DNA from 2 places in the Geodermatophilus maliterrae genome. Region 2 is predicted to be linked to the other one. Evidence: riboswitches for the same ligand, from Rfam matches in the RefSeq annotation. Region 2 holds a riboswitch; the other holds the start of a gene.
What was found. A riboswitch is a leader RNA that binds a small molecule or an ion and turns the genes downstream of it on or off. The one in region 2 is predicted to bind cyclic di-AMP.
Positions count from the first base shown of each region.

Region 1: it holds a riboswitch for cyclic di-AMP, as region 2 does, so the genes downstream of both, ABQ292_RS15335 (C40 family peptidase) here and ABQ292_RS21765 (transglycosylase family protein) in region 2, are expected to answer to the same signal.

Region 1 is NZ_JBFNXQ010000048.1:30,653-34,760, forward strand. Features, by position in the region: gene ABQ292_RS15330 (M48 family metalloprotease) at 1-657, opposite strand, end outside; gene ABQ292_RS15335 (C40 family peptidase) at 796-1,881, opposite strand; cyclic di-AMP (ydaO/yuaA leader) riboswitch at 2,024-2,204, opposite strand; gene ABQ292_RS15340 (hypothetical protein) at 2,387-2,710, opposite strand; gene ABQ292_RS15345 (NlpC/P60 family protein) at 2,821-4,108, opposite strand, start outside.
Region 2 is NZ_JBFNXQ010000099.1:7,686-11,793, forward strand. Features, by position in the region: gene treY (malto-oligosyltrehalose synthase) at 1-1,008, shown strand, start outside; cyclic di-AMP (ydaO/yuaA leader) riboswitch at 1,262-1,391, shown strand; gene ABQ292_RS21765 (transglycosylase family protein) at 1,395-2,039, shown strand; gene treZ (malto-oligosyltrehalose trehalohydrolase) at 2,156-3,910, shown strand; gene ABQ292_RS21775 (dihydrofolate reductase family protein) at 3,912-4,108, shown strand, end outside.

The DNA of each region.
Region 1 (4,108 bases), on a different contig from region 2:
CAGGTCGCTGCGCAGCTGCCCGGCCGGCAGCGGCTGGAAGCTGTTGAACGCCGGCTCGATGACCACCGGGTAGAGGAAGGAGCCCGCCACCACGAGCCCGGCCGCCCCGGCCGCCGCCCACGCCCACCAGGCGCCCGGCGCCCGCCGGGCCAGTGCGACCAGCACGAGCAGGCCGAGCGCGGTGAGGCCGGCGTCGATGGCCGTGGAGACGGCGACGTCGCGCAGCCACAGCGGCCACGAGCGGGTGGACAGGCCGTAGCGGTGCCGCACCACCTCGCCGTAGGCCGACACCGGCAGCGTGGCCAGCCGGCCGATCACGACCAGGGCGACCGTGCCGAGCAGCACCTGCCAGACCCAGCGCCCGCCGAGGGGGCGCGCGACCGCGGTCACCAGCCGGCTGCCCAGCCGGGTGAGACCCAGCAGGGCGGAGACGGTCAGCCCGAGCAGCAGGCCCGCCAGCGAGGCGGGGCGGATGTCGGCGGCGAGGGCCTCGGCCCGCCGGAGGGCCTCGGCCGGCAGCCCCGCGTCGGCGCTGACCGGCGTGGTGCCACCGGGCGGCGCGGGCAGCAGGGTCCACGGCGTGCGGACGGCGATGAGGACCACGAGCGCGGCACCGAGCACGGCCGCGACCAGCAGGGCGGCCCGGCGAGGGCTCACCCGGCCGATCCTAGGCGGCGTCGTCCGGGCTCCGGTCCCACCCCGTTCCGGACGGGGCGAGGGCCGGCGACCCGGGTGGGTCGCCGGCCCTCGCGCCCGGCCCCGCCCTGAGCGTTGTCGAGGGGGGCAGAGGGGTGTTCAGACGACGCGGCGGATGGCGGTGATGCCGCCCATGGAGTCGACCGACACGGCCTTCACCGGCTCGCTGGAGGTCGAGGCGTGCACCATCTGACCGTTGCCGATGTACATCGACACGTGGCTGACCGGGCTGTAGTAGAAGATCAGGTCACCCGGCTGCAGCTGCGACCGCGAGACGGCGGTGCCCATCTGCGACTGCATGCGGCTGGAGTGCGGGAGGCTGACCCCCGCCGCGGCGTAGGCGTACTGCGTCAGGCCGGAGCAGTCGAAGGCGTCCGGACCGCCGGCGCCCCAGACGTAGGCGTCGCCGACCTGCGCCAGCGCCGTCTGCACCGCCCCCTGGGCCGCGGTGCTCCCTCCACCGGCCGGAGCCGCGGCGGGGGCAGCCGGAGCCGCGGGGGCGGCGGGAGCTGCCGGAGCCGCGGGGGCGGCGGGAGCGGCCGGGGCCGCCGGGGCCGGGGCGCTCTGGCCGACCGTGCCGCCGGACTGCTGCGCGGCCAGGGCCCGCTGCGCGGCTGCCGCCGCCTCCTGCTGGGCGGCGGTCAGCGCGGCGACCTGCTCCTGGTAGTCGGCGATGTCGTCCTGGAGCCGCGCCTCCTGGGCGCTCAGGTCCTCCAGGGTGCGCTGCGCGTCGGCCTCGGCGGCCTCGGCGTCGGCCCGCGCCTGCGTGGCCGCGGCGGCGGCCTCACCGACCTCGGCCATGACGTCGGTGGTGTGGCCGGCGATCTGGTCGAGCACGGCCAGCCGGCTGACGAAGTCCTCGGCGGAGTCGCTGGTCATCAGCAGGTCCAGCTCGGGCATGGTGTCGCCGCCGGTGTAGGCGGTGCGGGCCACCTGCCGGATCTGCCCGTCGAGCGCGTCGAGCTCGGCCCGCGCGTCGGCGGCCGCCCGGTCGGCGTCGCCGACGGCGGTCCGCTGCTGGGCGAGCACCTCGCGGGCCTCGTTGACCTGCTCGGCGACGACCTCGAGCCGGTGACCGGCATCGGCGGCGAGCTGGGCGGCCTGCTCGGGACTGGTGGCCTGCTCGGGGTCGGCCGTCGCGGTACCGGGCAGCAGGGCCAGCACCAGGCTGGCGGTGGCGCCCACGAGCGCGACCCGGCCGAGACGGCGGAGCAGCGGGGGGCGGCGGTGCGGGCCGGCGACGGGACCGGCGGTACGGCGGGCGGTGGACTGTGCGCGCGCATGCCCCAGGGCAGGGCGGGGGGTCGCCACGGGCGGCGGCTCTCCGTTCTTCCTCAGCAACCGCCTACCGAGTTAGCTGACGGGTTCGGGCTGGGAAGACGTGCCCTATCTCCGTGCGCCGGAGGAGCTCCGGCGCACACGAGAACTCACCCCAGTGCTGCGGTGGGTCCCCGGCTCACCTCGCGCCCGCCCAGGGGCGGCGTCCGGTGACTCGGCGGTGTCCGGCCGAGGCCACCTCGCATCGGGTGACGACCACCCGGCCGAACGGCGGCCACAGTACGGACGTGATGCAGTTGTGACAAACGGGGGTCCCGGGAACTGTGGGAAGACGCACGGTGGACGATCCCGACACTCCGGGGCGTGGCGAGATGTCCACAGCGGCGCACGGTGTGTCCCCGTCCTGCCCGGCTCAGCCGGTGCGGCGACGCCCCGCCGGACGCCCGCCGCGCGACTCGTCCCGCCCGGCCGTCGAGGGCCGGTGGCGCAGCGGCGGCACCAGGCCGCCCTCGGCGAGGGCCCGGACGGCGCGCCGCTCGACGTCGTCGAACTCCACCACCACACCGGGTCGCGGGAGGACGACGTCGTCGGTCGTGCGGGCCGCCGGGACGGGGGGCACCGGCAGCAGCACGGGCTCGGTGTGCCGCTCCCCCGGCGGTGCGCCCAGCAGGGCGGTGACGACGCAGTCGGCGCAGCCGGCACCGCGCGCGGTGCACGTGTCGCAGTCGATGAGCATGGCCGTGTCCCTCCGGTGTCCCGGCCGCGCCGCCCGCTGCCGGGCCGCGGTCGGGACGGTCTCCCTGTCGGTTGTCGCGCACGTTAGGGACGACCACCGACAGTCCCGGCTCAGCCGCCCGCGTACTCCCAGTGCCAGGGCTCCTCGCGGCCGTTGCCCGGGTCGGCCCACGTCGGGTGCAGCCAGCCGAAGCGGCCGGCGTTGGCGACCATCCAGGCGTACTGCGGGGTGCCGAAGGTCTCGATGCCGCCGCACAGGTCCACCGCCAGGCCCCAGCCGTGGTTGCTGGTCCCGGGGACCGCCGCGAGCGCCGGCTTCTCGCCGTAGAGGCGCACCTGGCCGGCGTAGGTGCGGTAGGAGTCGGTGATGCAGACCGGCTCGCCGAAGGCGTCGGCGAACGCCTCGCTCATCGCCCGCCACGCCGCGGCCGCGTCGCAGCGCAGCGCGTGGCCGGCCACGCCCAGCGGGCACAGCGCGCTCGGCGGGATCAGGCCGTTGGGATAGCCGCCCCAGGAACGGCCGCCGGCGGAGCTCGGCGGGTACACGGGGTTGCCGCACTCGACCGGCAGTGCGCCCCCGGTCGGCCCGGGCGCCGGCTGCTCCGGCCGCGGCCCCAGGCTCGGCCGGCCGACGTGCAGCACCTGGTCGGCGGGCAACCGCCGGACGACGACCGCTCCGGCCCGGCCGTCGGCGGCCAGCATCGTCTGCCGGTCCAGGGCGATGCCGACGTGGCCCAGACCGGCCTCCGGCGTGCCGAGGAAGACCAGGTCCCCGGGCAGGACGTCGGCGAGGTCGACCGGCGTGGTGACGGCGTAGAGCCCGGCCTGGTCGTCGGGCAGGTCGACACCGGCGGCGCCGTAGACCGAGGAGACCAGCGAGCCGCAGTCCCAGGAGTCCGGGCCGGCCGTCCCCGGGGCGTAGGGCCTGCCCAGGGCGTCCATCGCCGCGGTGACCGCCGTGACCGTCTCCGCGGGCAGCACGAGCAGCGACGTCGGCTGGCGGGGCAGCTGCGCGGCACCCGGCTGGGCGCCCCCGTCGGCCGCGCCGACCGGCGCCAGCCCGGCCGGCAGGCCGGCCACCGGGTCGAGCAGGGCCGCCGCCGGCGGCGGCTGCACCCCTGCCGCGCCCAGCCGGTCGAGGTGGGCCCGCCAGTTGGCCGCCGTCTGCACGTCGACGTCGACCTGCTCCCGCTGCAGCTGGGCCAGCTGCCGGTCGACGTCGGCCAGCGCGGCGTCGAGCTCCGCGGTGACCGCGGCCGCGCTCGCCTCCAGGTCGGCCACCTCCCCGGCCAGCTCGTCGGCCCGGCCCCGCGCCTGGTCCAGCGCTGCGTCGGCGGCTCCCCGCTGGGCCAGCGCCGCCTGCCGCTGCCGCTCGGCCTCGCCCACCACCTCGGCGGTG
Region 2 (4,108 bases):
TGGGCGCGGTTCGTGGTGCTCAACGAGGTGGGCGGCGACCCGGCCCGCTTCGGCAGCACGGTCGAGGAGTTCCACGAGGCGCAGGGCCGCCGGGTCGCGCGCAGGCCCGAGTCGATGACCACGCTGACCACCCACGACACCAAGCGCAGCGAGGACACCCGGGCCCGCCTGGCCGTCCTCGCCGAGGTGCCGACCGAGTGGGCGGAGCTCGTGCGGCGGTGGCTGTCCCGGCACCCGCTGTCCGACCGGCCGCTGGCCCACCTGGTCTGGCAGAACCTGGTGGGCGCCTGGCCGCTGGCGCGCGAGCGGGCGCACGCCTACGCCGAGAAGGCCGCCCGCGAGGCCGGCACCTCGACCACCTGGACCGACGTCGACGAGGCGTTCGAGACCCGGCTGCACGCACTGGTCGACGCCGCCTACGACGACGCGACGACCAACGCCGAGGTCGAGGAGTTCGTCGCCCGCACCGGCCCGGCCGGGCGGTCCAACGCGCTGGCGCAGAAGCTGCTGCAGCTCACGATGCCCGGCGTCCCCGACGTCTACCAGGGCACCGAGCTGGAGGACCGCTCGCTGGTCGACCCGGACAACCGCCGCCCGGTCGACTACGACCGGCGCCGGGAGCTGCTGGCCCGGCTCGACGGCGGGGAGGTGCCCCCCGTCGACGACACCGGCGCGGCCAAGCTGCTCGTCGTCTCCCGGGTGCTGCGGTTGCGCCGGGACTCCCCGGAGCTGTTCGCCGGCTACCGCCCGGTCGAGGTCACCGGGTCGGCCGCCGGTCACGTGGTCGCCTTCGACCGGGGCGCCGAGGGGCAGGACGGCGCGGTGACCGTGGCGACCCGCCTGCCGGTCGGCCTGGCCGCCGCCGGCTGGGGCGACACCGCGCTGGCCCTGCCGACCGGCGCCTGGCGCGACGTCCTCACCGGCGCGCGCGTCGTCTCCGACGCCGGCGGCACGCCGGTGGGCGAGCTCCTGGCCCGGCTGCCGGTGGCCCTGCTGGTCCGCGACTGAGGTCGAGGTCACACCGCCGCGGGAGGACGCCCGCCCGCGGCGGTGTGACCAGCGGTGACGCGGACGGCCCTCCGGGCCGACGCGGGCCGACACGCCCGGGACCCCTGGGGCGCGACGTGCCCCGCCGTGACCCGGCCGTTACCTTTGCCCGCGCACCCGGCCGACAGAGAGCCGGGCGCCGGAGCCGATCCGCCCAACCCCGTCCGTCGGCGTCCGTTCCTCCTGCACCGCCAGGACGGGGGTGGGGGACCCACTTCGACGGTCGCCGCCGTGCCACGGGGGCCAGGCAGCACCGTCTCGGGGTGAAGCCGCACGTCGTGCGGCCGGGGCACCGATCGCTCCGAACCCGACAGCTCACCTCGCAGGCGGCGGATCGGAGTACAGCCATGTCCTCGTCCACGTCCGTCACCGGTCGCCGGCGCGCCTCGACGCCGCAGCGGATGGCCACGCTGGCCCGCCGCACCGCCGTCACCGTCGGCATCGCGGCCACCTCGATCGGCGTCCTCGCCGGCCCGGCCTCCGCGGCCGCGCCCAACGACTGGGACGCCGTCGCCCAGTGCGAGTCCAGTGGCAACTGGAGCATCAACACCGGCAACGGCTACTACGGCGGCCTGCAGTTCAGCCAGAGCACCTGGGCGGCCTTCGGCGGCCTCGACCACGCCCCGCGCGCCGACCTGGCGAGCAAGGCGCAGCAGATCGCCGTCGCCGAGCGCACGCTCGACGTGCAGGGCCCGGGTGCCTGGCCCAGCTGCGGCAAGGCCCTCGACCCGTCCGCGCCCGAGGCCGGCGCGGCCCCGGCCGCGGCGCCCGCCCCTGCCCCGGCCCCGGCGGCGGCTCCGGCTCCCGCTCCGGCCGCCGCTCCGGCGGAGGCCGGGGGCGACTCCCACACCGTCGAGCGCGGTGACACGCTGGGCAGGATCGCCCACGCGCACGGCGTCGACGGGGGCTGGCGGGCGCTGTTCGCGGCCAACCGCGACTCGGTCGGCAACCCGAACCGCATCCACGTCGGTCAGGTGCTGCAGCTCCCGTGAGCCGCACGGCAGCCGGGGGGAGCTCCTCCCCCCGGCTGCCGTACCGCCCCGGGGTTGACCGCAACCCGGGTGGGCACACCTCCCCGGTCACCCCGCCGACTCCTGGAGGCCCCTGCATGTCCGCACCCGTCGAGTTCGCCGTCTGGGCGCCGGTCCCCGAGCGGGTCCGCCTGCAGGTCGACGGGTCGGTGCACGAGATGCGCCGGGACGACGCCGGCTGGTGGCGGGCCGAGGTCGAGGCCGCACCGGAGGCCGACTACGGCTACCTGCTCGGCGAGGACGACACCCCCCGTCCCGACCCGCGCTCGCGGCGCCAGCCCGAGGGCGTGCACGGCCTCTCCCGCCGCTTCGACCCGGCCGCGTACGCGTGGGGCGACCGTGCGTGGACCGGGCGCCCGCTGGCCGGCGGCGTCGTCTACGAGGTGCACGTCGGCACCTTCACCCCCGAGGGCACGCTGGACGCCGCGATCACGCGGCTGGACCACCTGGTCGACCTCGGCGTCGACTTCGTCGAGCTGCTGCCGGTCAACGGCTTCGACGGCACGCACAACTGGGGCTACGACGGCGTCCTCTGGTACACGGTGCAGGAGAGCTACGGCGGCCCGGCGGCCTACCAGCGCTTCGTCGACGCCTGCCACCAGCGCGGCCTCGGCGTCGTCCAGGACGTCGTCTACAACCACCTCGGCCCGTCCGGGAACTACCTGCCCCTCTACATGCCGATCTTCGCCGAGGGCGGCGCCAACACCTGGGGCGAGTCGGTCAACCTGTCGGGCCCGGACTCCGACGAGGTCCGCCGCTACATCGTCGACAACGCGCTGATGTGGCTGCGCGACATGCACGTCGACGGGCTGCGGCTCGACGCCGTCCACGCGCTGGTCGACGAGCGGGCCACCCACGTGCTCGAGGAGCTGGCCCGCGAGGTCGACCGGCTGTCGGTGGCCGAGGGCCGGCCGCTCACGCTGATCGCCGAGAGCGACCTCAACGACCCGCGCACGGTGACCCCGCGAGCGGCCGGCGGCCTGGGCATGACCGGGCAGTGGAGCGACGACTTCCACCACGCGCTGCACGCCACGCTCACCGGCGAGGGCCAGGGCTACTACCGCGACTTCGCCGACGCCGGGCTCGCCGGGCTGGCCAGGACGCTGACCGGCGCGTTCTTCCACGACGGCGCCTGGTCGAGCTTCCGCCGCCGCCACCACGGCCGGCCGGTGGACACCGCGCGGCTGCCGGGCTGGAAGTTCCTCGGCTACCTGCAGGACCACGACCAGATCGGCAACCGCGCCGTCGGTGACCGGGTCTCGGCGTCCCTCTCCCCCGGCCTGCTCGCCGTCGGTGCGACGCTGGTGCTGACCAGCCCGTTCACCCCGATGCTGTTCATGGGCGAGGAGTGGGGCGCCTCGACGCCGTGGCAGTTCTTCACCAGCCACACCGACCCGGAGATCGGCCGGGCGACGGCGCAGGGCCGCAAGGGCGAGTTCGCCGAGCACGGCTGGGACGCCGACGAGGTGCCCGACCCGCAGGACCCCGAGACCTTCACCCGCTCGAAGCTCGACTGGTCCGAGCCGCATCGGGAGCCGCACGCGCAGCTGCTGGCCGTGCACCGGGCACTGCTGGCCCTGCGCCGGGCCCAGCCGGAGCTCACCGACGCCGACCTGACCTCGGTGGAGGTCGCCTGGGACGACGCCGACCGCTGGCTGGTCGTGCACCGCGGTGCGCTGCGCGTGGTCGCCAACCTCGCCGACCGGCCGCGCGAGGTCGACCTCGACCGGGCACCCACCGACGTGCTGTTCGCCACGAGCGAGCTCCCCGCGATCGACGGCGCCACGGTGACGCTGCCGCCGGAGAGCGCGGCCGTCCTCAGCACGCACTGACGTGCGCCGGCTGCTGCCGGACCCGGACGGCGGGCCGCTGGACGACGTCGAGCTCGCGGACGCCTACGCGCTGCCGCCCGGGCGCTCGGTGCGGGTGGACTTCGTGGTCTCCCTCGACGGCGCGATCACCGTGGAGGGGAGGAGCGCGGGTCTGGGCTCCCCGGGTGACAAGCGGGTGTTCCGGGTGCTGCGGGCCCT